DNA from 2 places in the Microbacterium sp. Root61 genome. Region 1 is predicted to be linked to the other one. Evidence: predicted binding sites of a transcription regulator. Region 1 holds the regulator's gene; the other holds the start of a gene.
The links. The regulator HspR, encoded in region 1, represses chaperone genes until heat shock. The targets are predictions, from matches to a motif close to AAGTTGAGTCNNNNNGACTCAACTT.
Positions count from the first base shown of each region.

Region 1 (15,446 bases):
TACGACCCGCGCAGCTCGATCGGCCGCGCACGGTACGCGGTGGCCGCGTTGCTGCTGCGGTTGACCGCGCCGCGCTGACCGACGGCTCGCGGCACCTGCGGACACCGCGCCGCCGCTGAATCGCCGAACGGCGCCACCGCCGAAGCGAGGGCGCCGTTCGCAGAGCCGGTCGGCTCAGCTTTCAGGAGTGGGGCGTGCCGCGGAGAAGCCCGCGACGAAGCCGCGCTCGTACGCGCCGTCGGACGCGTGATCGCGCCGGCCGTGACCGGCACCGCGACCGCCGTGACGGTGACCGTCGTGCCCGCGGTGGTGAGGGTGGCCGTGGCCGCACTCCCGTCCGCGCGCCTCGTCGTACGAGCCGTGGCCGTAGCCATGCCCGCCGTGCGCATCGCGGCCGTAGCCGCGGTCGCCGTAGGGGTGACCGTGAGCCTCGGGGCCGAAGTCGCGCGGAGCATCCTCGGGTCCGAATCCGTGACCGCCGCGCGGGCCGAAGCCCGGAGCGAAGCCGCGGTGGGCGTTGTAGGGCAGGCCGCGATCGAACGCGGCCGGGGAGTCGAATCCGATTCCGTGCCGGCGACCGTGCCAGTCGCCGCGCTCGGAGCGACGGCCGAAACCGCCCCGTCCGCGCGGGCCACGCGGCATCCGCTCGCTGCCGTCCCAGCCGAACTCGCGGGCGATCGCCTCGAGCGAGGCGACGACGGTCGCATAGTCCTCGGGGGAGATCGCGGCGGCGACCCGCTCGCGGATCGCGTCGACCCGGGTCTTCAGGCTGTCGCGCTGGGCGCGACCGGCCTCGGTGAGTGTCCAGGCCCCGTCGGTCTGGGTGATCCAGCCGCGGTCGGCCAGGCGGCGCAGCCGCTTGCCTCCGCGCTGCGACGCGCGCTCGACGATGCGGGCGAGCCGCTCGTCGTCGGCGTCACCGGCGAGGAGGTTGAGCAGCATCCAGTCGCGACGGTCCAGGCCATCGGCCTCGAACTCGTCGGCGAATGCGGCGGTGAGCTGTCGATCAGTGAGGCGCAGCCAGAAGCCGAGCGGTCGACGATCGGTGGGGACCCCGTCGGTGGGGTTCGTGCCCTCGGGGGGCTGAGTGTTGTCGTTGATTTCCATGGGAAGTCCTTTCGTGGACCGGGGCGTTGGCTCTCCGATCGGTGAGTGCATGCTATTCGACATGCATATGTAGTGTGACATGCAAATAGGAAACATGTCAAGTCGCATGTAAATTTGATGCATGACTTCCCCTCCCGGTGAGCCCTCGTCCGACCACGCCGACGAGATCGTGGCCGCGCTCGCGCGGCTGCGCGGCCGACGGATGCCGCGACCGCCGTGGGATCCGGAAGGGCAGGGGTGGGGGCACACCGACGCGCACGGCGTACACAGTCATGGCGCGCGTGGGCACGGCGGTCCGCACGGCATGCCCGGGCGCCACGGAATGCCCGGCTGGTCGGGCGGACCGCAGCAGCGATTCGGCGGCCCGGCACGCCTGCGGATGCTCGAGGCGCTGGCGGCGGCATCCCACCCCCTCACCGTGGGGGAGATCGCCGAAGCCATCGGAGTCGATCAGCCCCGCGCGTCGCGATTGGTGCAGCAGTCCGTCGAGCTGGAGCTGGTGCGCCGTGAGGCGGACCCCGAAGACGCACGCCGGACGCGCATCGTGCTGACGGATGCCGGCACCGCCCTGGCCCGTGGATTCCGCGGCGAGCGACGCGGCGCCGTCGAATCGGCGCTCGCCGACTTCAGCGCGGACGAGCGCGCCGACCTCGCACGCCTGCTCACGAAACTCGCCGAGGCCTGGCCGCAGGCCTGACCTCGACGAGCTCGGTGCTCCGCGTCAGAAGCTCGTGACCAGGTCGCCCAGGACCGCCTCGACCTTCGTCGGATCGGTGGCGTCGTAGTAGTGGGCACCGGTCGCGCTCGAGATCGACTGCAGTGTGGCGACATCCGCATCCGCGCCGTAGGCGAGCGTGAACACGAGCACGGGCGTCGTGTGGTGCAGCGCGCGCAGATTCTCGAGCACCTGCTCCGCCCCGATCGTCGCCGCGTTCGGCGTATCGTTCTCGCCGTCGCTCAGCACCACCACCGCGTTGATGCGGTCCGACGACCACGCGGCCGCCTGCTGTGCGGTGAAGGTGTCGACGGCCTGGAACAGGGGAGTATCGCCCATCGACGTGAGGCCGTTCAGTGCGGCCATCAGCTGCGGTCGCGTCGAGCCGATGTCGCCCACGGCGGAGACCTGGCCCGGGATCATCGCGCCGTCGGGCGCCTGCGCGAACGCAGCGAGACCGACCCGGTCGCCGGCCGTGAAGTGGTCCAGCGCAAGAGCGATCGCGTTCTTGGCAGCGGTGAGCTTCGTCTGCGACGGGCTGATCGCTTCGTCCATCGAGCCCGACACATCGATCAGGAATAGGACGTTGGCGCGCTTGCGCACCTCGGGGAAGGCCGCGTGCACGGCGGTCACGACCTCCGCCTCGGGCAGGGCGATCCCGCCGGCGGGTGAGGCGGTGGCGTCTGAGACGCCTGCGATCGCGGGATCGATCACCCCGTTGAGGTCGCGATACCCCGCCGCGCGCACGGCGGACTGGCCCTGCGCCGTCCCGGCGAAGCGGATGAAGTCGGTGGCGGCCTGCGCTTCGACGGGATCGACCCACTCACCGGTGAGCCCGATCGCGGGGTTGTCGGCCGAGTAGAACCCGTCGGACGGGTAGATCGGCAGGAGCTTCTCGTGCGGCGGCTCGGCCTCGACGCGCGTGACGCCGTCACGGCTCGTGATGCCGCGGTTGTAGTCCCATACCGACTTCTCATCGACGATCACGGCGGAGAGGAAATCCGCCGATGATCCGCCGCTGTCTTCGGCCTGACGGGCGTGCCAGAGGAAGTGCTCGGGCGTGGCCATGTAGTGGCTGGTGGCCAGTTCATGCTCGCGCACCTGCTCGACGACGGCGGAGTCGGCCACCTCGGCAGCGGACAGGTCTGCGACGGACCCGGCGGAGGCGCCGAAAGAGGCGAACATCGCCGCCTCGCCCGACGTCGCGACGAGTGGGCTGGTCTTGCCCAGCTTGAACGTGCCCCACTCCGGGTGGCCGAGCTCGTTCCACAGCTCCTTGTCCGCAGCGGCATCGAAGACCTCTGCCCAGGTCGGCGGCTTCTGATCCCAGCCGACCGCCTCGGCGAGGGGGGCAGGCATGGCCAGCACGACGTTCGATGACGCGACGCTGGTGCCGGAGGCCAGCGTCGTCGCCCCCTCGTCGCGCGCCACACTGAGCCAAGTGGAACCGTCGGGAAGCCACACGGTGGGCTTCGCGTCGGGTGACAGTGTGGGGAAGCCGGCCGCGACGTGGGATGCCGCGATGCCGGACTTGTCCCGGGTCGTGGTCACCGTCACGCAGTTGCCGGCGACGTTGCGCGGCTGGGCGTTGTACGCGGCAGCGAGATCGGCGACCATGTCGGCGTTCTCGAAGGAGGACATCACCGGGACGACGGTGCACGGCTGCGCGCCGGGCGTCGTCGCAGGCTCGTCCTCGGGGAAACTGGCGAGCTCGGCTTCGGGCGCGGGGGCCGAGTCGGGCGGAGCGGCTGCGCTGCCGGGGTCGGCCATGTTGGAGACGATGGCGTACGAGACCGTGCCGATCGACCCGACGAGCACGACGATGCCGACGATCGTGGTCGCCATCAGCACCCGTCGGCGGCGCTTGCGGCGTTGCTCGCGTCTCGCATCGGTCGCGGTGAGTGCAGCCGTCGCTGTCGGCGCGCTCGGCGCCGCAGGCGGCCCGGCCGGCGGCGCTTGTGCGCTGGTCGCGCGCGGGGGCGCAGCATCCGGTGTGATGGGCAGGGGGGTCGTCGAAGGCTGTGAGGCTCCGCCGCGGCGGGGGCCGGGCACGTCTTCGTCGCCGCGCGTGCGATCGCGCATGGGCATCCTCGGGGGGTAGGTGGGCCATGGTGGCCGGTGGGGGGTTACCGGTCAGGTCGTGCGATGGGTCAAGATCCTAGCTGCGTCGTGTCGGCGGGGCGAGGGTGGCGGGCGCGGCATCAGTGCGACGCCGTGTTGAGCATTCCGACGAGAACCGCGGTCCACCAGCCGGCCTGCGACACCAGCGCGCTCCACACGCACCAGGTCCTCAGCCGCGGCGGGATGCGCGCGAACGCGATGCCGCCGGGCAGCCGGCCGAGCTCGCGGGTCAGGCGTGTCATCGCGACGCCGTTCAGGGCGACGATGAGCACGGCCAGCATTTTCAGATCGGTGAGGGGATCATCGAGATTCGGCTCGAGGAAGGCACCGCTGGCGAGCAGGCCGATGATGCCCAGCCAGGCGAGGCTCGAGACCGAGGGTTCGATGCGGCGCAGGTCGTCGAGACTCGAACGTCCCCGGGCCCAGGCCAGCCCCCACAGCTCGAGCAGCACGGCAGCACCGAGGCCGACGATGACCGACCCGAGGTGGACCATCAGTGCGCCGTAGTGCAGCCATTCCGCCGGCTGGAGCGCGGTGCCGAGGGCGAGCGACAGGTACATCGCGAGCACGACGCACCAGTACGCGGTCGCCCGGTTGTGGCGGGCTCGCCGGTACTGCTCGGTCAGGGGGATCGTCACAGGACGGGGACTTCCGGTCGGGTGTGGGCGCGCTGGATTCCCCCCGCCTGTGAGAGTAGTGGATCTCCCCAGCCGCCCCGGACACCCTGTGGATGGATGCGGAACCGTGCCCGGTGCGGTGTGTCAGGCGCTTCCCGCGGCGGAGCGCTGGGGCTTCGGGAACCGCACGAGCAGCAGCAGCACCAGGCCGATGACGAGGACGATCGCGATGCCGAGCACACCCCAGATGGTCGCGCCGAACGCGGCAATGAAGATGGTCCACATCGCCGGCGCCATGAAGCTCGCCACCCGCCCGGTCGTCGCGTAAAGGCCGAAGATCTCGCCCTGCATGCCCTCCGGCGTCACGCGCGCGAGCAGCGAACGACTCGCGGCCTGTGCCGGGCCGACGAACGACGAGAGCACGAGCCCGCCGATCCAGAACACCGTCTTGCCGGTGTCATGCAGCGCGAACACCAGCACCGCCATGGCGATGAGCACCGACAGCGCGGTGATGATCACGGCGCGGGCACCGAAGCGGTCGTCCGCGCGCCCGGCGAAGATGGTGGAGATACCGGCCACGACGTTCGCGGCGATCGCGAAGATCAGGACCTCGTTCGTGGAGAAGCCGAATGCGACGTGCGCCAGGATGCCGCCGAACGCGAAGACTCCGGCCAGGCCGTCGCGGTAGACCGCGCTGGCCAACAGGAACCAGAAGGTCGGCCGGTGGGTGCGGAACAGCCCGACGATGTCCTTCACCAGTACGCCGTAGGAAGCGAAGAAGCCGACCTTCACCCCGGGCGCGGAGGGCTCCGACTCGGGCACGTTGAAGAAGAGGGGGAGCGCGAAGATGATCGTCCACACGCCGCAGCCGACGGCGATGAGGCGGTAGGCCATGCCGTCCGAGGTGTCCATGCCGAACCAGTCGAGCTGCGTGAGCGCGATCACGATGCCGAGCGCCACGATGCCGCCGATGTACCCGAGCCCCCAGCCGAGCCCGCTCACCCGGCCGATGGTCTTCGGTGTCGAGACCTGCACGAGCATGGCGTTGTAGTTGACGCCCGCGATCTCCGAGACGACCGCGCCGACCGAGAGCACGATGGCGCCGTACCAGAAGTAGGTCGGATCGGCCCGGACGAAGAAGAGGGCGAACTGCATCAGGGCGAGCAGCCCGGTGAACACGAGCAGCCAGCGCTTCTTCCGGCCGGATCGGTCGGCCGTCTGCCCGAGCACCGGCGCCAGCAGGAGGATGAGCAGCCCGGCGATCGTCGTGGCCAGGCCGTACCCGCTCGACAGGTCGGCCAGAGCGCGCTCGCGCACGGGGTCGTCGTCGGCGAGTCCGGCGATGTTCGCGGGCAGGAAGCTGTCGGACACGAGATAGAGCGAGGCGAAGACGAACGTCAGCAGCACCGAGTTGAACGGCTGCGTCGCCCAGTCCCACATCGCCCACGACGCGACCTGCTTGCGCGGGATGGGGCGCTCCACGCCGACGTCCTGGAACATCGCACCGATCGGGCCGATCGCACCGGTGTTCACGGTGGGAGGCGGCGGAGCGATCTCGGGTTCGGACGCGGGACGGTCGGGCACAGACATGTTCGTCACGCTAGGGTCCTTCGGTGAACGGCGGGTTGCGCCAAGCCGGTGTGCCGCGACACTGCGACATGCGCTCAGGGTACATCGACCGCCCCGGCGCGACGCACTGGCGACGTGGGTCGCTAGTGTTCCCGGCCTCTGGGCGGCAGGGTGGAGAGAATGGCGGGAAGAGTCCCGCACCACCTGCCCGAACGGCCATCCATGCCTTACTCCGTCCGAGTGCGTTCCGCCCTGGCGCGATCCCTCAATCGCGCCCTGCTGGCGATCGGCATCTTCGCCGTGCTGCTGGGCCTCCTCGAGGTGGCGATCCTCCCGCTGACCGGACCCGGTGCGCCGCTGCTGATCATGCTTCCGATGATCTTCTGGGTCTACGCCGGTGCTGCGCTGCTGGCCTGGTCGCGACGCCCCAGCAATCGGATGGGTCTCCTCCTCCTGCTCGCCGGCATCGCCTTCTACCTGGGCAGCCTCAGCAACACGACCATCCCTGCCCTCCAGGCGGTCGGGGCCGTGTGCGCGACGCTCGTGCTGCCGGTGCTCGTGCACCTGCTGCTGGCGTTCCCGGCAGGTCGCCTGGAATCGCGCTCGACCCGCATCGTGGTCGCGGGGACCTACTTCGTCGCACTCGTGCTGGAGGCGCCCGTGTACCTCTGGGACCCGACCGGACCCTATCCTCCGTTCGCCGTCGCGGATGCTCCCGAGGCGCTCGCCCTCTCCGGACTGATCCAAGGCATCTGCGGGGCGATCATGATGACCGCGACCGCCGTCATCCTGATCCGCCGCATGGTGCGTGCCGATGCCACGCATCGCCGTGTGCTGATCCCGCTCTTCACCTACGGGATCTTCGCGCTCCTTTTCATTCCGTTCAGTGCTCTGGTGGTCGCTCGTCTCTTCGGCGGCGACGAGTACGTGCGGGGCTACCTGCAGTTCGCCGTCGTCGGGTTCGTGCCGATCGCCTTCGTTCTGGGAATCCTGCGTGGAGGGTTCGCCCGCACCGGAGAACTCGAAGAGCTCGGCACCTGGCTCGGCACGGCCGGATCCGCGCGCCAGCCGATCGAAGCCGCCCTCGCCCGAACACTCGGCGACCCGAGCCTCAAGCTCTACTTCCGCGCGGAGGACCGCAACGCCTACGTCGATGCCGAGGGGCGCGCGGCGGCGCCCAGCACGCGTGGCTGGCATGAGATCACCCTCGACGGCCGCACGATCGGGGCGATCGACTTCGATGCCGCGCTGCTCTCGGACTCCGAGCTCGTGCGAACAGCGAGCAACGTCGTCGCGATCGCGGTGGACCGCGACCGGCTCACCGCGCAGCTGCGGGCGTCGCAGCATGCGGTCCTGCGATCGCGCGAGCGGTTGGTGATGGCCGCCGACCAGGAGCGCCGCCGCATCGCGCGCGACCTGCACGACGGCCTGCAGGTGCAGCTGGTCATGCTCGCGCTCGAGGCCCAGCAGCTGGCGAATGCCGGCGAGGTCGGGAACCTCCCCGAACGCGCCACCAGCCTGCGCCTGGACATCGACGCGGCCGCCCGCGACCTGCGCAACTTCGTGCACGACCTGGTACCCGCAGCCCTGATCGAGCGCGGACTCTCCGCCGCAGCGGAGGATCTCGTCGATCGGATGCCGGTTCCCACGCGGCTCACCATCGGCATCACCGACGCGCGACTGGCCGAGTCCGTCGAGAGCACCGCGTTCTTCGTGCTGGCCGAGGCGCTGGCGAACGTCGTCAAGCACGCCGAAGCCGACTCGGTGCAAGTGGTCCTGGCGCGGTCGCAGGATACGTTGCGGCTGGAAGTGCGTGACGACGGCATCGGCGGGGCATCGGATGTCGCGGGCACCGGTATCCGCGGTCTGTCGGACCGCGTCGATGCGATGGGCGGGGTCCTGCACCTCTCCTCGCCCCGGGGAATAGGAACGAGTCTGACGATGGAGCTGCCGTGCGCGTTGTGATCTGCGAAGACGAAGCCCTGATCCGGCGCGGACTTGAGCTGGTGCTGCGCGACGGGGGCCACGATGTCATCGACACGGCCGCCGACGCGAGCGGACTGCTCGAGGCGGTGGCGAAGCTGCAGCCCGACCTGGTCGTGACCGACATCCGGATGCCGCCGACGCACACCGACGAGGGGCTCATCGCCGCACTCGAGGTGCGCAAGTCGTTCCCCGGGACGGGGGTCGTCGTGCTGTCCCAGCACGTGCAGCGGCGGTACGCCAAAGAGCTGCTCGCGCTCGGCACCGGCGGCGTCGGCTACCTGCTGAAGCAGCGCATCGCGGGTGTCGACAGTTTCCTCGCCGACCTCGTCCACGTCGCCGACGGGGGGACGGCCCTGGACCCCGAGGTCGTGGCCGTGATGGTCGGCCGTGCACGGCACTCCGAGCGCGCGATCGGCGAGCTCACACCGCGCCAGCAGGAGGTGCTCTCGCTCGTGGCGGAGGGGCGCAGCAATGCGAGCATCGCCGCCGCGCTCTTCCTCACCGAGAAGGCCGTGGTGCAGCACGTCTCCCGCATCTACGACGCTCTCGGCCTGACGCAGGATGCCGACGCGCACCGACGCGTGCAGGCCGTGGTGCAGTTCCTCAACCGCGCCTGAAATCGTTCACCTGAAACTTGAGTCGGTTCATATCAAGTTCATTTGACAGGTCGACGGGGCCTCGGGTAACCTTGAGTCATACCGGCTCAACCCTCGGTCGAGCCGATCCAGACTTCAGACAAACCTGGGCCGCGGCATCCGTCGTGGCCATCGAAAAGGAGAGAACACATGGCACGTGCTGTTGGAATCGACCTCGGTACGACGAACTCCGTCGTGGCCGTGCTCGAGGGCGGCGAGCCCAAGGTCATCGCGAACGCGGAAGGCTTCCGCACGACGCCGTCCGTCGTGGCCTTCACGAAGGATGGCGAGGTGCTGGTCGGTGAGACCGCCAAGCGCCAGGCCGTCACCAACGTCGACCGCACCGTCGCGAGCGTCAAGCGCCACATGGGCACGAACTGGACGTTCGACGTCGACACGAAGAAGTACACGCCGCAGGAGATCTCGGCGCGCATCCTCGGCAAGCTGAAGCACGACGCGGAGGAGTACCTCGGCGACGCAGTGACCGACGCGGTCATCACGGTCCCCGCCTACTTCAACGACGCCGAGCGTCAGGCCACCAAGGAAGCCGGTGAGATCGCGGGCCTCAACGTCCTGCGCATCATCAACGAGCCCACCGCCGCGGCCCTCGCATACGGCCTCGACAAGGGCAAGGAAGACGAGCTCATCCTGGTCTTCGACCTCGGTGGCGGAACGTTCGACGTCTCCCTCCTCGAGGTGGGCAAGGACGACGACTTCTCCACGATCCAGGTGCGCTCCACCGCCGGTGACAACCGCCTCGGTGGCGACGACTGGGACCAGCGCCTCGTCGAGTACTTCATCAAGCAGTTCAAGGACACCACCGGTGTCGATGTCTCGGGTGACAAGATCGCCCTCCAGCGCCTCAAGGAGGCCTCGGAGCAGGCGAAGAAGGAGCTCTCCAGCTCCGCGTCGACCAGCGTCAACCTGCCCTACCTCTCCCTGACGGAGAACGGACCGGTCTCGCTGTCCGAGACGATCACGCGCGCGAAGTTCGAGGACCTCACCAAGGACCTCCTGGACCGCACCAAGAAGCCGTTCGAGGATGTCATCCGCGAAGCCGGCATCAAGGTCGCCGACATCGACCACGTTGTGCTCGTGGGTGGTTCCACCCGCATGCCCGCCGTCGCCGAGCTCGTCAAGCAGGAGACCGGCAAGGACGCGAACAAGGGCGTCAACCCGGACGAGGTCGTCGCCGTCGGCGCCGCCCTGCAGGCCGGTGTGCTGCGCGGTGAGCGCAAGGACGTGCTGCTGATCGACGTCACCCCCCTGAGCCTCGGAATCGAGACCAAGGGTGGCATCATGACCAAGCTCATCGAGCGCAACACGGCCATCCCGACCAAGCGGAGCGAGACCTTCACGACCGCCGACGACAACCAGCCGTCGGTCGCGATCCAGGTCTTCCAGGGCGAGCGTGACTTCACGCGCGACAACAAGCCGCTCGGCACGTTCGAGCTGACCGGCATCGCGCCGGCGCCCCGCGGCATCCCGCAGGTCGAGGTCACCTTCGACATCGACGCGAACGGCATCGTGCACGTGTCCGCCAAGGACAAGGGCACCGGCAAGGAGCAGTCGATGACCATCACCGGCGGTTCGTCGCTGGCGAAGGAAGACATCGAGCGCATGGTGCGCGAGGCCGAGGAGCACGCAGCCGAGGACAAGAAGCGCCGTGAGTCGGCCGAGGTCCGCAACCAGGCCGAGACCCTCTCGTACTCGATCGACAAGCTGATCAAGGACAACGAGGACAAGCTGCCCGTGGACGTGAAGGAATCGGTCCAGGCCGATGTCGACGCGCTCAAGACGGCGCTGGCCGGCGATGACGACGACGCGGTCAAGGCCGCGTTCGACACGCTGAACCAGAGCCAGGGCAAGCTGGGCGAGGCCATCTACGCCGCATCCCAGTCTGCCGGCGAGCCCGGCGACCCGACGGTCACCGACCCGGGCAACGGCGAAGTGCCGAACCCTGAGGAAGATGTCATCGACGCCGAGGTCGTCGAGGACGAAGACGAGAAGAAGTAGGAAACTCATGACGGACAAGAACTTCGAAGAGCCCCACGGCGACGAGGTTCCGTCCGGTGACGAGGGGTCGGAGGCATTTGCCTCCGACCCCGCGTCGCAGGAGGAACTCACGATCGACGACATTCTGGGGACCACGCAGAACGCGGATGCCGCGGCGGAGGACGCCGTGCTGGCCGACCTCGAGTCGACCCTGCTCAACGACCTCAAGCGCCTGCAGGCCGAATACGCCAACTACCGTCGTCGCACGGAGGAGCAGCGACAGGTCGAGATCGAGCGCGCCAAGGGCGAGGCCGCAAAGGGCCTCATCCCGGTGCTGGATGACCTCGACCGCGCCGCGAAGCACGGTGACCTCGAGGACGGCACGCCGTTCTCCGTGATCGCCGAGAAGCTGCGCGCGCTCGCCGAGCGTCTCGGGGTCGTCGCCTACGGCGAGGCCGGCGAAGCGTTCGACCCGCAGCAGCACGAGGCGATCTTCCAGGCGCCGACTCCTGGTGTGACCGAATCGACGATCCTCGAGGTGGTCGAGACCGGGTATCGCCTCGGCTCCGTGGAGCTGCGGCCCGCGAAGGTCGTCGTCGCGGTTCCCGTCGACTGACGCCGGAAGGAGCACGCATGGCGAGTCAGGACTGGTTCGACAAGGACTTCTACAAGGTCCTCGGTGTTTCCAAGGGCGTCAGCGAGGCCGATCTCAAGAAGACGTACCGCAAGCTCGCGCGTAAGTACCACCCCGACTCCAACCACGGGGACGCGCAGGCCGAGGCCACGTTCAAGGAGATCAGCGAGGCCTACTCGGTGCTGTCCGATCCGGAGCAGCGAACCGAGTACGACCAGATCCGCGCGATGGGCTCGGGTGCACGCTTCACCTCCGGCGGCCAAGGCGCCGGCTTCGAGGATGTGTTCAGCAGGTTCGGGCAGGGGCGTGGCGCTCGCACGCAGAGCCCCGAGGACTTCGACGACATCTTCTCGATGTTCAATCAGGGCGGGAGCTTCGGCTCCGGTGGATTCGGCCAGACCAGCGGAGGATTCCGCGGGTACGGCGGACCGACGCGCGGCGCGGATGTCACCGCGCGCACGACGATCGACTTCATCACCGCCACGAAGGGCGAGACCATCACGCTGCAGGGCGAGGATGGCAAGCCCTTCAAGGTGAAGATCCCCGCGGGGGTCGCCGATGGCCAGAAGATCCGGCTGCGCGGTCGCGGGCGCCCGTCGCCCGACGGCGGCGAGAACGGCGACATCGTCGTGCAGATCACGGTGCGGCCGCATCCGGTGTTCACCCGTGACGGTCTCAACCTTCGGGTGACCGTCCCGGTGACCTTCACCGAGGCGGCGCTCGGCGCGACGATCGAGGTGCCCACGCTGGGTGCCGACCCGGTCAAGCTCCGGGTCGCTCCGGGGACGCCGTCCGGACGCGTGCTGCGCGTCAAAGGCCGCGGGGTGCAGACCACCAAGGGCACGGGCGACCTCCTCGCCGAGGTGCAGGTGGCTGTGCCGTCGCACCTGGACGACGAGGCCCGCGCGGCGCTCGAGCGGTTCCAGGAGCTCGAGCCCAAGGAGAATCCGCGCGCTGAGCTGATGACGAAGGCGCGGGGCTAGCAGTATGAGCAGGAACGCAGGAAGAGATCGCGGCCGGACCCCGGATTCGGGGACACCGGCGGCATCCTTCCTGCGTTCGTGCACGTTCGGACACGAAAGGACGGGTGGGACGAATGGCTGAGCACGATCAACTGGACGAGAACTCCCCGATCTTCGCGATCGCGGCGGCCGCGGAGCTCGCGGGTATGCACCCGCAGACGCTCCGTCAGTACGACCGGCTCGGACTGGTCGTCCCCGCCCGCACGCAGGGCGGATCGCGCCGGTACTCGCTGCGGCACGTGCAACAGCTGCGCGAGGTGGGGCGCCTGTCGAACGACGGGATGAGCCTGCCCGCGATCGCGCGCATCCTCGAGCTCGAAGAGCATGTGCGCGAGCTGCGCTTCCGGGTGCGCGACCTCGAGGCGCGCGTGCAGGCCGAGCTCGAGAACCGGCCCGGGGCCCGCGTGTTCGCAGCCGAATCCAGCGGCGCCGTCGTCTCCCTCCGCCACGGCACGCGCCTGCGGCGCACCCGCGACGTCGTCCTCTGGCGTCCGCGCCACTCGCTCTCCGCGGGTGAGGATGCCGCGACCGAGACCGACCCGGACGACTGACTCCGCGGCATCCGCTCCTTCGGCGCGCGTGCCGACACGGATGACCCACCCGGCCGTCGGGCCGTACGGGCACAGACAGCGACGCACGGGGTCTTTTCTCGCGACGACGCATGTGGTTCAGTGAGCCATGAGCAATGGTGCGCCCGAAGTCGTGCCCTTCAACGGCAGACTGGCGATCCTCCTCGCGATGGCGATGTTCGTCCTCGTCGTGGACACGTCACTGATGAACGTCTCCATCTCGGCGGTCGTCCACGACATCGGCACGACCGCCAGCGGAGTGCAGGGCGCGATCGCGCTCGAGGCGCTCGTCTCCGCCGCGTTCATCCTCATCGGCGGCAAGACCGGTGACCTCATCGGGCGCAAGCTCGCCTACATCCTGGGACTCCTCGCGTACGCGGTGGGCGCGATCGCGATGACGCTCGCGCAGAATCTGACGTCGATCATCGTGTTCTGGGCGATCATCGGCGGAATCGGAGCGTCGCTGCTGCTGCCCGCGATGCAGTCGCTCATCCACGGCAACTTCGAGGGTGCGCAACAGAAGCGCGTCTATGCGCTGGTCGGGGCATCCGCCGCCATCGCGGCCGCGGTCGGTCCCCTTCTCGGCGGCTTCATCACCACCTTCCTCTCGTGGCGCGTGGGCTTTCTGCTGGAGGCGGTGATCATCGCCGTGGTCCTCGCGGGGATCGGCCTCGTGAAGGACGTGAAGTACACCGGTTCCCGCGTCGTGGACTGGGTGGGTGCCGCGCTGTCGGTCGTCGGCATGGGCGGCATCGTCCTCGGCATCCTGGTGTGGCAGGAAGGCGGCGGATACGTCGGCCTGCTCATCGGCCTGGGGGTCGCGGCGCTGCTCGGGCTGGCGTGGTGGCTGCGCAGCCGCAAGCGTCGGGCGAAGGCGACCCTGATCGACCCCGACCTCTTCCGTTCCAAGGTGTTCCAGTCGGGCGTGAGCGGTCAGCTGCTGCAGCAGATCGCGCTCGGCGGCACGATGATCGTGCTCCCGCTGTACCTGCAGATGGTGCTCGGGTACAACGCCCTGCTGGCCGGCCTGTCGATCGCTCCGCTCTCCCTCAGCATGTTCTTCGTCGCGATCCTGGCGGGCCGGCGCGGAAAGGGGCGTGCGGCCAACATCATCCTGCTCGGGTTCATCCTGCTGGTCGTCGGGCTCGTCATCCTCCTCCCGATCGTGCCCCGCGCCGACTCGGGCTGGTGGCTGACCATTCCGCTGATCATCGCCGGAGCGGGGCTCGGTCTGCTCGTGTCGCAGCTGAACAACTACACGCTCTCGCCGATCTCGAACGAGCGGGTCAGTGAGGCGGCCGGCGTCAACTCCGCCGCCGGCTCGTTCGGGCTCTCCTTCGGTCTCGCCTTCGCGGGCGCGATCATGCTCGCCACGCTCGCGTTCACCTTCACGGCCCGCGCCGAGGCGAGCACGGTCCTCAGCCCCGCCGAACAGCAGACGGTCGCGGTGGCCCTCGAAGAGGACGCGCAGCTGATGTCGACCACCCAGCTGGAGGATGTCGTTGCCGGACAGCCCGAAGATGTCCAGGACGAGATCATCGCGATCAACGAGCAGTCGCGGCCGCTGGCACTTCAGATCGCCCTCTTCATCCCGATCCTCGCCGGGCTCGTGGGCATCGGAAACGCACTGCGGATGCGGCGACTGCCGGATCCGGCGCCGTCGGACTCCGCGGAAACCACCCTCGGCTGAACGCCGGGGCTACCGGAGCCGCGCACGCGGGGCGATCGTCGGCGTGCCGTCGGCCGGGTCGGGGAACACGCGGGCATCGATGTCGAACACGTCGCGCATCAGCGCGTCGGTGAGGATGTCGCCGGGTACACCCTGCGCCTGGATCTCTCCGTCCCGCATCACCACGAGCCGGTCGCTGTAGCGTGCCGCAAGGCTCAGGTCGTGCAGCACCATGAGCACGGTGCGCCCCTGGTCGCTGGACAGCCCGCGCACCGTCTCGAGGATCCCGACCGAGTGCGAGATGTCGAGGTGTGTCGTGGGCTCGTCCAGCAGCATCAGCGGCGTCTCCTGCGCGAGGCACATCGCGATCCAGGCGCGCTGGCGCTGTCCGCCCGAGAGCTCGTCCAATGGGCGGGTGGCGAAGGAGGCGACGTCCATCGTCTGCATCGCCTGCAGCACGATCGACTCGTCGTGCGCGGTCCACTGCCGGTACCAGCGCTGGTGCGGCTGTCGACCGCGCGCCACCAGGTCGGCAACCGTCAGGCCGTCGGGTGCGACCGCCGATTGCGGCAGCATCGACAGACGCACGGCCAGTTCGCGCGGGGTGAGGGACGTCAAGGGGATGCCGTCGAGTTCGATCGTTCCCGCCATCGGCCTGGACAGTCCGGCGATCGCCCGCAGCAGCGTGGACTTGCCGCTGCCGTTCGGCCCGATGATCGTGGTGACCCGGCCGCGCTCGATCTGGAGATCGGCCGAGGCGACGATCACGTGACGGCCGTAGCCGATGCGCAGACCGGTGGCGTTCAG
Region 1 is NZ_LMGU01000001.1:2,840,843-2,856,288, forward strand. It holds gene ASD65_RS13450 (hypothetical protein) at 1-78, shown strand, start outside; gene ASD65_RS13455 (MarR family winged helix-turn-helix transcriptional regulator) at 175-1,107, opposite strand; gene ASD65_RS19330 (MarR family winged helix-turn-helix transcriptional regulator) at 1,229-1,804, shown strand; gene ASD65_RS13465 (vWA domain-containing protein) at 1,829-3,904, opposite strand; gene ASD65_RS13470 (hypothetical protein) at 4,024-4,581, opposite strand; gene ASD65_RS13475 (MFS transporter) at 4,705-6,150, opposite strand; gene ASD65_RS13480 (sensor histidine kinase) at 6,352-8,094, shown strand; gene ASD65_RS13485 (response regulator transcription factor) at 8,082-8,732, shown strand; gene dnaK (molecular chaperone DnaK) at 8,901-10,766, shown strand; gene ASD65_RS13495 (nucleotide exchange factor GrpE) at 10,774-11,361, shown strand; gene ASD65_RS13500 (DnaJ C-terminal domain-containing protein) at 11,379-12,362, shown strand; gene ASD65_RS13505 (heat shock protein transcriptional repressor HspR) at 12,476-12,952, shown strand; gene ASD65_RS13510 (MFS transporter) at 13,080-14,660, shown strand; gene ASD65_RS13515 (ABC transporter ATP-binding protein) at 14,670-15,446, opposite strand, start outside.

Region 2 (15,446 bases), 1.7 Mb from region 1:
GCAGATCGATCTGGCGCGGTGTGTGATTGGACACGCCGAACGCTCGGACCTTTCCGGCAGCCTCCAGATCGGCGAACGCGCGCGCGACCTCCTCCGGCTCGACCAGCGCGTCCGGTCGGTGCAGCAGCAGGATGTCGATGTAGTCGGTGCGCAACGCACGCAGGGATCCTTCGACCGAGGCCATCAGGTGCTCGTACGAGTAGTCGAAGTAGGGGCCGTCGCGCACGATCCCGGCTTTGGTCTGCAGAGTGATCTCGGCCCGCTCCGCCGGCGTGAGCTGGAGCGCCTCGGCGAACCTGGTCTCACAGCCGTGCAGGTCGGCACCGTAGACATCGGCGTGGTCGAAGAAGTCGATGCCGGCATCCCGTGCCGTACCGACGAGCGTGCGGACGGCATCGTCATCGAGCTCGCCGATGCGCATCACACCGAGCACGACGTTCGGTGCCGGCCGGTCGATGCCGGGGAGGGTGATCGTCTTCATCGGGGCTCCAGACTTGAGCGGAGACGGCCCTGCGTTTCGGCGCCGTCGGGATTGATTTCCACGCTAGATCGGGCAAAGCTAGAAGTCCAACAACTCAAATTGATGACATTGAGAACAGGATGCGATCAGTGGATCTTCGCCAACTGGAGTACTTCGTCACACTCGCCGACGAGCAGCACTTCACGCGGGCGGCCGAGCTCTGCCGGGTGTCCCAGTCGGGGCTGTCCGCGGCAATACGCCGACTGGAAGGTGAACTCAACTCGGTGCTGTTCGACCGCACCACGCGACGCGTCGTCCCGACCGCGGCGGGACTCGCACTGCTCGCGCACGCACGCACGATCCTCACCGAAGCCGCTGCCGGACGGGATGCCGTCATCCGCGCCAGCCACGCCCTCTCCGGAGAACTGCGCGTGGGCTCGGAACAGTGTCTCGGCGCGGTGGATGTGGGAATGCTGCTGGAGAGATTCCACCGCCGCTACCCCGAGGTCGACATCCAATTCATCCAGGCCGGGTCCAACGACCTCATCGCCCGGGTGCGCGAGGGGGAGCTCGACATCGCCTTCGTCGCCACCGCCGACACCCCGAGCGCAGTGTCGTCCGTCGAGCTCGGTCGACGACAACTCCGCCTCCTCGTGCTCCCGGATGACCCGCTGGCCGCCCGCACCGTTGCGGAATGGTCGGATCTGCGCGATCGCGACTTCATCGATTTCCGGCCGTCGTGGGGCGTGCGCAGCCTCAACGATGCGGCGCTCGCCTCCCACGGAATCCATCGACAGGTCGGATTCAGCGTCGACGACGTGCACACCCTCATCGACCTCGTGCAGCGCGGACTCGGGATCGCTCTCGTGCCCCAGCACGTCGCCCAGAAGCCCGAAGCCTCGGGACTCGTGGCGCTTCCGTTGCCGGCTGCGCCGCCCTGGATCGTCTCCGCGGTCCTGACGAACGCGACGACGCTCGCGCCGCGACTGCTCGACATCCTGGCGGATGAGGACGCTGCGCGGGTGGAGCAGCCCGTCGCAGCAGGCTGATCCGTCAGCCCGTCACAGCGAGCGCCACGCGGGCCTGCTCGATGAAGCGCAGATACTCCTCGACCGTGTCGGCAGGGGTGATCGCGCGCAGGACCAGATCGTCGACGACGGCCGCGTAGGCGGCGACGCCGGGACCGATCCCGGCATCGCCGGGAAGTGGAAGGAGCGTGTCGAGCGGATCCAGCGCCAGCCGGGCGAAATTCGCAGCGTAGGCCGGGTAGCCGGCGTAGCGATGGGCCTCCTCATCGCGTCGCGCCACCGCGGCAGGGTCCAGCGCCGTCCGCGCGTACAGCGCGACCTCGGCATCGCCGGACTCGCGCGCCTGCTCGGCCGCGGCCGCCGGCGAAAGCCAGCTCAGCAGCACGCCGTCCGCGTGGTCGACCGCAAGCCGCCGCATCCGCGGGCCGAGAGCTCCGACGAACACCCGGGCACCCGTGCGGTCCTGCAGCGTGCGGACGCCCTCCTCGACGAGGGCGAGCGCCCCGACCCGGGCTCCCCCGGCGCCGACGCCCAGCACGAGCCGTTCGCTCGGCAGCCCGCGCTGCGCGACCGCGGCGGCGACATCGTCCGCCGGTCGGCGATCCAGCGGAATCACCCCTGTGGCGAGCACGAGCGAAGTCGTGATAGCGGCGGCGGCAGCGAGCACCTCGAGCGAATCCGCGCCGGGCGTGTCATTGACCCACAGCGCGTGGAAGCCCGCCTGCTCCACCGCGGGAGCGATGATCCGGGCGGCGTCGGCGCCGAGCGCCCCCGCGATTCCGATCGACACATTGCCTCTGCGCACAGTCATGCTCCGAGCATGCACCATCCACGGCGGCCGTTGGAAACGCCGCGGCGTCGGGATTCACACGAGCGCGAGCCGCCCCGACCCGAGGATCGCCTCGACGGCCTCGACCGTGTCGTCCACACTCAGCTCCGAGGTGTCAAGCACGTGCGTCTCCAGGTCGTCCAGCTGCGCGAAGGCGTCCCACATCCCGAGGATGGGCTCGCGTTCGACAAGCGCATCCGGTGCCGATCGCGCCTGCGCTCGACCGAGCGTCGTCTCCCGGGATGGCCGGAGCACCACGTAGTGCACCGCGATATCGGGATGTGCCGCGGCCCGGCGACGACAGTGGTCCAGCATCCACGGTCCGACGATGCCGTCGACCACGACGTCGAAGCCGCCGTCGGCGTAGGCGAAGGCCGCGCCCAAGGCGACCTCCATCACCGTGTGGTTCTGGGTATCCGCCTCGGCCAGGTACGGCGGGATGTAGCCCGCCGCGATGAACCCGTAGAAGTCGTCGGTGTGCAGGTGCACGGCCCGATCCCGTGCTGCGGCCAGTCGACCGGAGACCGTGGACTTCCCGGCGCCCGGAGGGCCGGTGAGGATGAGGATGGATGCCGTCACCTTCTGGACCCTACAACGCCCGTGCGCACCCCGGGCGAAGGCCCGCGGCAACGCCGAACGCCCGGATTCCGTGGAATCCGGGCGTTCGGGAACAGTCGTTACGCGGCCAGCTGTGCCATGACCTCGGCAGCGGCCGTCGCGACGATGAGCTCGTCGTTCGCGGCATCCACCGTCACCGCGCCACCGTCGACGAGACGTCCGTCGACGAACAGTTCGGCGATGCGGTCGTCGACTTCTCGCTGGATCAGGCGACGCAGCGGGCGGGCACCGTACTCGGGCTCGTATCCGTGCTCGGCGAGCCAGGCAACGGCGGCATCCGTCACAGTGATGGTCACCTCGCGCTTGGCGAGCCGCTTCTCGGTGGCGCCGAGCAGCAGACGCACGATCAGGCGCAGCTGCTCCTTGTCGAGTTTGCGGAACAGCACGATCTCGTCGATGCGGTTCAGGAACTCGGGACGCATCGCCTCACGGAGCTTGCCCATGACGCGGTCGCGGAGGTCCTTCTCGCTGCCGAATCCGGTCGCGCCGCCGCCGTCGGCGATGAAGCCGATGGCGCCGGAGCGCGACGCGAGGAATTCCGAACCGAGGTTCGAGGTCATCACGATCACCGTGTTGCGGAAGTCGACAGTGCGGCCCTGCCCATCGGTCAGGCGTCCGTCATCCAGCACCTGCAGCAGCAGGTTGAACACGTCGGGGTGCGCCTTCTCGATCTCGTCGAACAGCACGATCGAGTACGGGTTGCGGCGGACGCGCTCGGTGAGCTGACCGGCCTCGTCGTAGCCGACGTATCCCGGAGGGGCACCGACGAGCCGCGAGACGGTGTGCCGCTCGCCGAACTCGCTCATGTCGAAACGGATCACCGCGGTGTCGTCGTCGAACAGCGACCCCGCGAGGGCCTTGGCCAGCTCGGTCTTGCCGACACCGGTCGGACCGAGGAAGAGGAACGAGCCGACGGGGCGGTGCGCGTCGCCCATGCCCGTGCGGTTGCGACGCACGGCCTTGGCGACAGCGGTGACCGCGTCCTCCTGTCCGATCACCCGACCGTGCAGTTCGTCCTCGAGGGTGGCCAGACGCTCGCGCTCGGTCTCGGTGAGACGGTTGACGGGGATGCCGGTGGCCCGGCTGATCACCGCGGCGATCTGCGCCTCATCGACGACAGCGCCGGTGTCGGTCACCGCGCCGCGCGTGGTCGCCTCCTCGATGCGTGCCTGCACCTCGGCGATCGCATCGCGGATGCGGGACGCCTCCTCGTAGTGCTCGGCGGAGACGGCGGCGTTCTTGTCTGCCTCCAGTTCGGCCAGACGCGCCATCAGCGCGCTCACGTCGACCTGCACGCCGAGCCGGAGCCGCAGTCGCGCGCCGGCCTGGTCGATGAGGTCGATCGCCTTGTCGGGCAGCACCCGGTCCGGCAGGTACCGGTCGGAGAGCTCCACCGCAGCCCGCAGTGCCTCGTCGGTGTAGGTGATCGCGTGGTGCGCCTCGTACGCAGGCTGGAGTCCGCGCAGGATCAGCACGGCGTCCTCGAGCGACGGCTCCCCCACCCGGACGGGCTGGAAGCGACGCTCCAGCGCCGGGTCCTTCTCGATGACGCGGTACTCCTTGAGCGTGGTCGCGCCGACCAGGTGCAGGTCGCCGCGCGCGAGACGGGGCTTGAGGATGTTTCCGGCATCCATCGCCCCCTCGCCACCGCCACCGGCGCCCACGACCGTGTGCACCTCGTCGATGAACACGATGACCTCGCCCTTGTGGGCGGAGATCTCGTCCATCGTCGCGGTCAGCCGCTCTTCGAAGTCGCCGCGATAGCGGGTGCCGGCGAGCATGGCCGGGAGGTCCAGTCCGATGACGCGCTTGTCGCGCAGCTGCTCGGGCACGGCGCCGTCGACGATCGCCTGGGCCAGGCCTTCGACGATCGCGGTCTTGCCCACGCCCGCCTCGCCGATCAGCACCGGGTTGTTCTTGGTGCGACGGCTGAGGATCTCGATCGTCTGCTCGATCTCGTCGGCACGGCCGATGACGGGGTCGAGCTCGCCGTTGCGGGCGAGTTCGGTGAGGTCGGTGCCGAACTTGTCGAGCATCGGGGTCTCGGATGCCGCGGCATCCGTCTCCGCCGGCTGCGTGGTGACGCCACCGGCCGCGACGGTCTCGCGCATGCCCTGGGTGAGGGCTTCGGCGGTCACGCCGGCGCGCGCCAGCACCTGACCCGCCGGGGCGTCCTGTCCGATGACGAGCGCGAAGAAGAGGTGCTCGGGGTCGACGTAGGTCGAACCAGACGCTCGGGCGACCTGGTACGCGTGGAACAGGGCGCGCTGCACCGACGGCGCGATCATCGCGGCGTCGACGGCGGTGCCCGGTGTCGGCGCGGGAAGGCGCTCCTCGGCGGCACGGGCGATGGTTCCCGGGTCCACGCCGATGCGACGCACGGCGTCGCGGGCGGGCTCTTCCTCGACGATGACGCGCAGCACGTGCAACGCGTCGAGCTCGCGCTGGCCGCGGCGCAGTGCGAACTGCCCGGCCTCCTGCAGGATGTTCTGCGTGCGCGCGCTCAGGAAGCGACTGAGGTCGATGGAGCGCTCTTCGCGGGCGCGCTCGCCGGCGAGGTAGCGCGCGATGAAGTCGTCGAACGGGCTTCCGTTGTTCTCTGCCCCGTCCTGCGGGGTGAAGTCTTCAGGCATGTATGGCCTCCATGAAACTTGAGTCCTGATAGCTCAACTTTAGAACTTGAGCATTGTCGTATCAACTTCAACGACCAGACGTGGAGACTATTCCCGGTTTCGCGCAGCAGTGTCGCGCACCCCGGATTCAGCGGTGGCGCGCCTCCCCCACCTGTGCCTGAAGTGCCCGGATGAGGCTCGCCGAGTCGTACGGCCCGACATGGCGACGCCCGTTCACGAAGAAGGTGGGCGTCGATTGCAGGTCCATCACCTCGGCGTCCCAGCGGTCGTCCTGGATGCGTCGCAGCACGGCGGGCGCGGAGAAGTCCTCGGCGAACCGGTCGGCATCCAGCCCGAGCGCGTCGGCGTACCCGCAGAGATCGGCCGGCTCGAGGTGGTCCTGGTGCGTGAACAGCATCTGCGCCATCTCGAAGAAGTGCCCCTGCAGCGCCGCGGCCTCGGCGGCCTGCGCAGCGGCCTGCGCGTGCGGATGCGGCTGATCCAGTGGCAGGTGCCGCCAGACCCACAGCACCTCGTCGCCGAAGTGCTCGATCACCGCGTCGACCGACCCGGTGGCGCGGCTGCAGAACGGGCACTCGAAGTCGCCGTACTCGACGATCGTGTACTTCGCGGCGGGACGGCCCTTGAAGTGGTCCCGTTCGGGGTCGATCGGTCGCGCCAGAGTGGCCCCGACCGGCTCCGGCGGCCGGATCCGATCGCCGATCGAGAGGATCGCCCATCCCGCCAGGAATGCGATGACGGATGCCGCGAGCACCGCTACCCGCGCGATGTTCTGCGTCGCGGGGTCGGTGATCGCGATCGGCACGATGAACAGGGCGATGGTGAAGCCGATACCCGACAGCGCGGCTCCCCCGGCGATGCGGTGCAGCCCGAGCCCCGGCGCGAGCTGCCCCTTGCCGAGCACCCGCAGGAGCAGTGTCGCGCCGGTGATGCCGACGAACTTGCCGACCACGAGCGCGACGACGATGCCCCACGCGATGGGCGAGGTCACGGCATCCCGCAGCGTCTCGGCGCTGAGATGTACGCCGGCATTCGCGAGCGCGAAGATCGGCAGCACGCCGTAGGCGACGTACGGACGCCACGCGGCGTCGACCCGCTCGTTGATCGACAGCGAGTCGCGCAGGCTCCGGGTCACCGCGGCGGCGTAGGCGGGATTCGGGGACTCTCGGAAGGCCTGGGAGAGCACGGCGGTGCGCTCCACATCGGTGCGACGGGGCGAGAACACCGGGATGAGCAGCGCCACCGCGACACCGGCGAGCGTGGGGTGGATGCCGGCCAGGAGCACCGCCACCCACAGCGCAGCGCCGAGCAGCGCGTAGCTCAGGCCGCGGCCAGCCGGGAGGAATCGGACGAACCCGATGGCGACCATCAGCACCACCGCGGCGAGGAACGGCACCAGGCTCAAGCCGCTGCTGTAGAAGACGCCGATCACCAGGAGTGCGCCGACATCGTCGACGACGGCGAGGGTGAGCAGGAAGGTGCGCAGTCGCGCCGGGAACTTCGGCCCGATGAGCGCCAGCGCGCCGAGGAGGAATGCGGTGTCGGTGGAGATCACCACGCCCCACGCGTCGACCTCGGGCGTGGAGAGGGCGAACAGGACGAAGATCGCGGCGGGCACGATGAGGCCCGCCACCGCGGCGACGATCGGCACGATCGCGCGCGAACGGTCCGTCAGCTCCCCGATCGTCAGTTCGCGCTTGACCTCGAGCCCGACGAGGAAGAAGAACAGCGTCATCAGCGCGTCGTTCACGAGCTGATGCAGCGTGAACGACACCGAGAAGTCGCCGATCGACAGGCCGACCGGCATCCCCCAGAACGCCTCGTAGCCGCCGCCGTCCGGCAGATTCGCCCACACCATCGCGATCGCGACGGCGATCAGCATCAGCGCGGCCGAGAGGCGGTCCCCGGACGGATGCTTCTTCTTGCGCTTCGACGCGGGGGCGCGCGCCGGCTCGGCACGCTCGGAAAGGAGGGAGGGCCGACTCACGCCTCCATACTGGCGCGGGAATCCGCGCTGTGGGCGGATGTCACGAGATCGTCACACCGCCGCACCCGCTAAGAGCGGCTGCCACCCGGAGGACCGAGGATGAGCAGCACCACGAACAGCGCGACGATCGCGACCGCGATGAGCAGGCCCAGCGCCCAGGGACGGTGCAGGAACCAGCGCATCCACTTGTCGTACCAGACGGCGTCACGGGGGTCATCGGTCTGCTCGAGGCGCCAGGCACCCTCGAGTCGGTGCGAGCGGTGCAGCCAGAGCTCGGTGGGAATGGTCGCGTAGGGGATGATCGCGCTGGCGATCGCGACGACCGCCGGCCATACGCCCCAGCGCTGGTTCATCGCGACGAGGATCGCGGTCGCGCCGTACGACAGGAAGATGAAGCCGTGGATGCCGCCGGCGATCGTCACGACGACGGAGATGTCGGTGACGGCACGCGTGATGAGCGCGGCGATCAGCAGCGTCCAGGTGATCGCCTCGGCGATCGCCAGGGTGCGGAACAGGGACAGGGGCGTGCGGAACACGGGACTCCTCGAGGAGGGCGCAGATAGATGTCTCGGGATGCCGCTTCAGAGACGCGGCGACGACAACCTTCAGTCTAGTTGAAGGAGGTCAACGATCCTGAGGGTTTCCTTCGAACGGCTCCTCGTGCAGCCCCTCGAGCGCCTTCGTGAGCGCGGGTGCGCCCACGCCGAATGTGCGGTCCAGGTCGCCGAGGCGCGCATCGGCCTCGCGGAGCGCGGCGGTGCCGCGGTCGGTGACGCGCAGGTCGGAGGCCGCACCGGCGTGGGCCGTGGCATCCGTCACCATGCCTTCGTCCGCGAGAGACCGGACGGCCGTGTGCGCGGTCTGCACGGTGATCTGCGAGCGCCTCGCCAGCTCGCTGAACGAGATGCCGGGGGTGGCCTCGATGTGCGCGAGGAGCGCGTACTTGCGCGTGGTCAGCCCGACGCGGCGCAGCAGCGTGTTCAGCTGCGCATCCCAGACCGCCGACACGGTCAGCAGCGCGATCACGGGGCTGAACGGAGGTCGTTCGCCGGCCATGCCATCTCCCCTGCTCGATGCTGCGTTCAGCCCTCCATGTTAACCGCTTCCCCGCCTCACGCGGATTCGCGCTGGGCCGACACGGATTCTCGATTGCGGACACAATGCGCCCGCATTCGCTTCTACCCTGGTTCCGTGGGCGGCCACGCCCCGCGATTAGGAGGACACCATGGACTGGAAGATCGAACTCATCTTCGTACCGGTGACGGATGTCGACCGCGCGCGCGACTTCTACGTGAAGATCGGGTTCCACCTCGACCACGACCAAGTGCCGTTCGAGGGACTGCGGTTCGTGCAGCTGACCCCGCCGGGATCCGCGTGCTCGATCGCTTTCGGCGAGGGCCTCGGCGTCGATCTCGAGCCCGGGCAGCAGAACACCATCCAGGTCGTGGTCCCGAACGCCGATGAGGCGCTCGCCCACCTTCGCGGCCTCGGTGTCGAGGCGGCCGGGGTCGACGATCAGGCGTGGGGCCGCTTCGTCACGTTCGACGACCCCGACGGCAACACATGGACCCTGCAGGAGCTCCCCGTGCGCGACTGAGCAGTTCTGCGCAGGGCGGATGCCGCGACATCCGCCCTGCGCCGCTCTCTGCGTGCTCTGCCACACTCGAAGGATGACCGACAGCGCGACCCGCTCCGCCCCTGACCGCGCCGCCTTCTGGGCCGGCATCGCGCTGATCGTGCTGCCGCTGCTCGCAGTCGTGATCAAGTTCACGTGGATGGGGTGGCTCGCGCTCATCCTGGTGATCGTCTCTCCCGGGCTGGCAGTCGGCTACGCGCTGCAGGTGGTCATCGCGGCGAACGGGCTGCTGCGGCCGCGCGGGGTTCTGCGGGCGCCGACCGTACGACGGCGCGCGCTGCTCGCCTCCTGGCTGAGCGCGGGCGGGGTTCTCGTCGGCGCATTCTTCATGGTCGACGGCGGCGATCAGGACTGGGGATCGGCGTTCATGTACATCGTGGGCGCGCCCGGCAACGTCGCGCTGGGCGACATCTCGACCGTGATCAGCCTCGCCGCCGGACTCGTCTGGATCGGCGGCTGGCTGTGGCTCGTGATCGAGTGGATCGCAGCCCACGTGCGCGCCCGCGCCGCGAATCGCGCGGTGGCCACCGTCTGACCACCCGACGACCGGCACGCTCGAGAAGGCCCATGAAAAAGTGGGGCCCTCTCGAGTCACTCGCTGGGGGGCGGTCGACTCGAGAGGGCCTCGTGCTCACCGCATGAATCGGCGCGAACCCGATGGGGGTGGGGTTCGACTCACTTCTGGGGAAAGCGATGACTCATGAGCTGCGGGAGCTAAGTCAAGGATACGTGCTCCGCAAGAGGGGTGTCTGTCCCCTCTTCGGGGGACAGAGCATCCGGTGTCACCACGACGAATGGACCCCGGCCACAGCATCCGTCCGACTTCACCATCCATCCGATTCTCGCAGTGTGGGGCGCGATCCGTCCGTTGGGGCGCAAGAATCACGCCCCAACGGGCCGAATACGCCCCAAGCCCACAGGGCAGCGGATGCTGCGGCCCGAACGACGGCGGATGGGTGTGGGCCTCCGCCGTCGAACGGCCCCCACCCGGAGATTGGGGCGCGATCCGTCCGTTGGGGCGCAAGCATCACGCCCCAACGGACCGAATACGCCCCAAGCCCACAGGACACCGGATGCTGCGGCCCGAAAGACGGCGAGCCCGTCGAGGAGAAGGCACGAAAAGAGGCCCGGACCCGCAGAATCCTGCGGGTCCGGGCCTCTCAGCAGCCGTTTTACGGGCCGGGCTTGATCCGGGACTCTAGAAGTCCCAGTCCTCGTCTTCGGTGGCCTCGGCCTTGCCGATGACGTACGACGAGCCGGAGCCCGAGAAGAAGTCGTGGTTCTCGTCCGCGTTGGGCGAGAGCGCCGACAGGATGGCCGGGTTCACGTTGGTGACGGATGCCGGGAACATGGCCTCGTAGCCCAGGTTCATCAGCGCCTTGTTGGCGTTGTAGTGCAGGAACTTCTTGACGTCCTCGGTCAGGCCGACGCCGTCGTAAAGGTCCTGCGTGTACTGCACCTCGTTGTCGTAGAGCTCGTACAGGAGCGAGAACGTGTAGTCCTTGATCTCCTCGCGCTCGGCCTCGGTGACGCGCTCGAGGCCCTTCTGGAACTTGTACCCGATGTAGTACCCGTGCACGGCCTCGTCACGGATGATGAGGCGGATCAGGTCGGCCGTGTTCGTGAGCTTCGCCCGAGACGACCAGTGCATCGGCAGGTAGAACCCGGAGTAAAACAGGAAGCTCTCCAGCAGGGTCGAGGCGACCTTGCGCTTGAGCGGGCTGTCGCCCTGGTAGTACTCCATGACGATCTGAGCCTTCTTCTGAAGGTTCGGGTTCTCGACCGACCAGCGGAAGGCCTCGTCGATCTCCTTCGTCGAGCACAGCGTCGAGAAGATCGACGAGTAGCTCTTGGCGTGCACCGACTCCATGAACGCGATGTTCGTGTACACCGCCTCTTCGTGCGGCGTGATCGCGTCCGGGATGAGCGAGACGGCGCCGACGGTGCCCTGGATCGTGTCCAGGAGCGTGAGTCCGGTGAACACGCGCATCGTCAGCGTCTGCTCGTCGGGGGTCAGCGTGTTCCACGACTGGATGTCGTTGGACAGCGGCACCTTCTCGGGCAGCCAGAAGTTGTTCACCAAGCGGTTCCAGACCTCGAGGTCCTTGTCGTCCTGGATGCGGTTCCAGTTGATCGCCTGCACGTGGTCGACAAGCTTGAGCTTTTCGGGGGTCATGACTCTTCCGTCTTCGATTCTGGTGTGGCGATCAGAGCATGCACGAGACGCACTCGGACATGTCCGTGCCCTCGAGCGCCATCTGCCGCAGGCGGATGTAGTAGATCGTCTTGATGCCCTTGCGCCATGCGTAGATCTGCGCCTTGTTGATGTCGCGGGTCGACGCGGTGTCCTTGAAGAACAGCGTCAGCGACAGGCCCTGGTCGACGTGCTGCGTGGCCGCGGCGTACGTGTCGATGACCTTCTCGTAGCCGATCTCGTACGCGTCCTGGTAGTACTCCAGGTTGTCGTTCGTCATGAACGGCGCCGGGTAGTAGACGCGGCCGAGCTTGCCTTCCTTGCGGATCTCGATCTTCGACGCGATCGGGTGGATCGAGCTCGTCGAGTTGTTGATGTACGAGATCGAGCCGGTCGGGGGCACCGCCTGCAGGTTCTGGTTGTAGATCCCGTGCTCCTGGATGCTGGCCTTCAGCGCCACCCAGTCCTCCTGCGTGGGGATCGGGATGCCGGCGAACATCTCGACGACCTTGGCCGTCTGCGGAACCCAGGCCTGCTCGATGTACTTGTCGAAGAACGTGCCCGACGCGTACGTCGAGTCGGCGAACCCGTCGAAGGACTCACCGCGGTCCTTCGCGATGTTGTTCGACGCGCGCAGCGCGTGGAACAACACCGTGTAGAAGTAGATGTTCGTGAAGTCCAGGCCCTCTTCGGAGCCGTAGTAGACGTGCTCGCGCGCCAGGTAGCCGTGCAGGTTCATCTGCCCGAGGCCGATCGCGTGCGAACGGTCGTTGCCGTCCTCGATCGAGCGGACCGAGGCGATGTGGCTCTGGTCGCTGACCGCGGTCAGCGCACGGATCGCCGTCTCGACCGTGGAGCCGAGGTTGCCGCCGTCCATCGCCAGGGCGATGTTCATCGAGCCGAGGTTGCACGAGATGTCCTTGCCGATCTCGGCGTAGGAGAGGTCCTCGTTGTACGTGGTCGGCGTGTTGACCTGGAGGATCTCCGAGCACAGGTTGGACATGTTGATCCGACCCTTGATCGGGTTGGCCGCGTTCACCGTGTCCTCGAACATGATGTACGGGTAGCCCGACTCGAACTGGATCTCGGCCAACGTCTGGAAGAACTCGCGGGCGTTGATCTTGGTCTTCTTGATGCGCGCGTCATCGACCATCTCGCGGTACTTCTCGGTGACGGAGATGTCGCCGAACGGCACTCCGTAGACCTTCTCGACGTCGTACGGCGAGAACAGGTACATGTCCTCGTCGTTCTTGGCGAGCTCGAAGGTGATGTCGGGGATGACGACACCGAGCGAGAGCGTCTTGATGCGGATCTTCTCGTCGGCGTTCTCGCGCTTGGTGTCGAGGAAGCGCAGGATGTCGGGGTGGTGCGCCTGCAGGTACACCGCGCCCGCGCCCTGACGTGCGCCGAGCTGGTTGGCGTAGCTGAAGCTGTCTTCGAGGAGCTTCATCACGGGGATGATGCCGCTGGACTGGTTCTCGATCTGCTTGATCGGCGCACCCGCCTCGCGGATGTTCGAGAGCAGCAGCGCGACGCCGCCGCCGCGCTTGGACAGCTGCAGCGACGAGTTGATGCCGCGGGAGATCGACTCCATGTTGTCTTCGATGCGCAGCAGGAAGCAGGAGACCAGCTCGCCGCGCTGCGCCTTGCCGGTGTTCAGGAACGTCGGCGTGGCCGGCTGGAAGCGACCGGAGATGATCTCGTCGACCAGCTGCATGGCGAGCTCCTGGTCGCCGTCCGCCAGCGCGAGCGCCGTCATCACGACGCGGTCCTCGAACCGCTCCAGGTAGCGCTTTCCGTCGAACGTCTTCAGCGTGTAGCTCGTGTAGTACTTGAACGCGCCGAGGAAGGTCTCGAACCGGAACTTCTTGCCGTAGGCGAAGTCGTTGATCTTCTGGATGAACTCGAGCGGGTACTTCGCGAGCATCTCGGGCTCGTAGTACTCCTTCTCGACCAGGTAGTCCAGGCGCTCCTTGAGCGAGTGGAAGAACACCGTGTTCTGGTTGACGTGCTGCAGGAAGTACTCCCGCGCGGCACGCTTGTCGGCGTCGAACTGGATCTTGCCGTCGGCGTCGTACAGGTTGAGCATCGCGTTGAGGGCGTGATAGTCCATGCCCTCGAACCGCGACTCGGTCTTGAATTGCGCCTGAGTCAGTGCAGTTTCCACCATCGTTCCAATCCTTCGCTCACGCGATCTACGTCTTCCGGCGTGCCGAAAACTTCAAGCCGATACAAGTGCGGCACGTGGCACTTGCGGCTGATGATGTCGCCGGCGAGTCCGAATGACTCGCCGAAGTTGGTGTTTCCCGTGGAGATCACTCCACGCAGCAGGCGACGATTTCGCTCGTCGTTGAGGAATCGGATGACCTGCTTGGGGACCGCTCCCCGTTCGACGCCGCGGCCTTCGCCGCCTCCGTAGGTCGGAGTGATGAGCACGTACGGCTCATCTATCCGCAAGGGAGGTTCGCTCGAACGGAGCGGGATCCGCACGGCACGCTTCCCGAGCTTCTCGATGAAGCGTGCCGTGTTGCCCGACACGCTGGAGAAGTACACCAGCAGCGGAGCAGTCGATGTCGAGGGACGAGCTTCCGATTCTCGCCCTGCGTTCGCGTGCATGGCGGCGAGGCTCATGGCGACGTCCCTGAGCTGATCGGAATCAGGCCAGGCGGCTGGCCAGCTCGTCGATCTTGTCGGGGCGGAAGCCGGACCAGTGGTCCTCGTCCGTGATCACGACGGGCGCCTGAAGGTAGCCCAGCGCCTTGACCTGTTCGAGGGCCGCGGGGTCCTGCGAGAGATCCTGGATCTCGTATTCGATTCCCTTGGAATCCAGCGCGCGATAGGTCGCCGTGCACTGGACACAAGAGGGCTTGGTGTAGACCGTGATCGTCATAAGACCCGTCTCCCCTCACTTCTTCTAGCTCTAACCCGGTAGGCCCCCCACCGGGAGTTCAATACTACATATGGGTACCGACATTCGTTAGCACCACAAGGGGTAGTAGTTACATCCATGTGATTATCCACCGTTCTCCTCAGGTACAACACAGGTTGTCCACCGATTCATCCACAGGACGGGCTCGGATTCGGAACCTGGAAAAGCGCTGAAAGACGGGAGAATCGGATGCCGCGGCCACATCCATCCACAGGCACGACGCTAAAGGGGGGTTCCGACATCCCCCAGCCTGTGGAAACTGCGCTTCGGCGTGTCGCGGCGTGTCGCGACGACCCCACGATCGTCATCGTGCCGGAGGGTCGTCGGCACTACCGTTGAGGGGTGGCAGGCTACCGAGAACTACTGCGCACGCCAGGTGTCGGCCGCGTCATCGCCGCCCAGCTGACGGCGCGATTCCCCAACGGCATGACGAGCCTCGCGATCCTGCTGCACATCGAGCACGTCACCGGCTCGTACGGGGCCGCCGGCCTCGTCCTGGCCGCGACCTCGGTCGGGCAGGCCATCGCCGGCCCGCTCACCAGCCGCTGGATGGGCGTGTGGGGCATGCGACGCGTGCTCACCATCACCCTGGTGATCTGCGCCGCCTCGCTCACCACCCTCGCGCTCGTGCCGATGCCGGTGCCGTACGCCATGGCGGTCGGCGCCCTCGTCGGCCTCTCCACCCCTCCCGTGCAGTCCGCGGTCCGCACGATCTACCCGAAGATGGTCAACTCGCGGCAGCTCACGCCGCTGTATTCACTGGACGCCTCGCTCCAGGAGATCATCTGGATCCTCGCACCGGTCCTGATCACCTTCGTGGCGACCCAGGCCGGCACGGTCCCTGCGCTGCTCGTGATCGTCGTCATCCTCATCGGCGGCGGCGCGTGGTTCATCCTCTCCCCCGAGGTCGGACGCGTGCGCATCCCGCGCAGCCGCCGCGGGCTCGGCAAGGTGCTCACCAAGCCGCCCGTGATGCTCGCCACCGCGATCGGGTTCCTGCTGGTCGGCTCGTTCGGCGCGGTCGAGGCCGGCGTGGTCGCGACCTTCTCGCACGGCGGCCTGGAGGCCGGCCTCGTGCTCGCGGTCTTCTCGCTCGGCAGCCTCGCCGGCGGGCTGACCTTCGGGCATACCC
Region 2 is NZ_LMGU01000001.1:1,159,608-1,175,053, forward strand. It holds gene ASD65_RS05665 (aldo/keto reductase) at 1-481, opposite strand, end outside; gene ASD65_RS05670 (LysR family transcriptional regulator) at 610-1,509, shown strand; gene ASD65_RS05675 (LLM class flavin-dependent oxidoreductase) at 1,514-2,299, opposite strand; gene ASD65_RS05680 (AAA family ATPase) at 2,354-2,896, opposite strand; gene ASD65_RS05685 (ATP-dependent Clp protease ATP-binding subunit) at 2,995-5,568, opposite strand; gene nhaA (Na+/H+ antiporter NhaA) at 5,696-7,555, opposite strand; gene ASD65_RS05695 (DUF3817 domain-containing protein) at 7,624-8,091, opposite strand; gene ASD65_RS05700 (MarR family winged helix-turn-helix transcriptional regulator) at 8,180-8,611, opposite strand; gene ASD65_RS05705 (VOC family protein) at 8,781-9,152, shown strand; gene ASD65_RS05710 (hypothetical protein) at 9,226-9,726, shown strand; gene nrdF (class 1b ribonucleoside-diphosphate reductase subunit beta) at 10,390-11,367, opposite strand; gene nrdE (class 1b ribonucleoside-diphosphate reductase subunit alpha) at 11,399-13,555, opposite strand; gene nrdI (class Ib ribonucleoside-diphosphate reductase assembly flavoprotein NrdI) at 13,537-14,001, opposite strand; gene nrdH (glutaredoxin-like protein NrdH) at 14,042-14,275, opposite strand; gene ASD65_RS05735 (MFS transporter) at 14,657-15,446, shown strand, end outside.
Region 2: a site for HspR is predicted at 5,584-5,608, ahead of ASD65_RS05685 (ATP-dependent Clp protease ATP-binding subunit). Genes of this name have one in related genera too.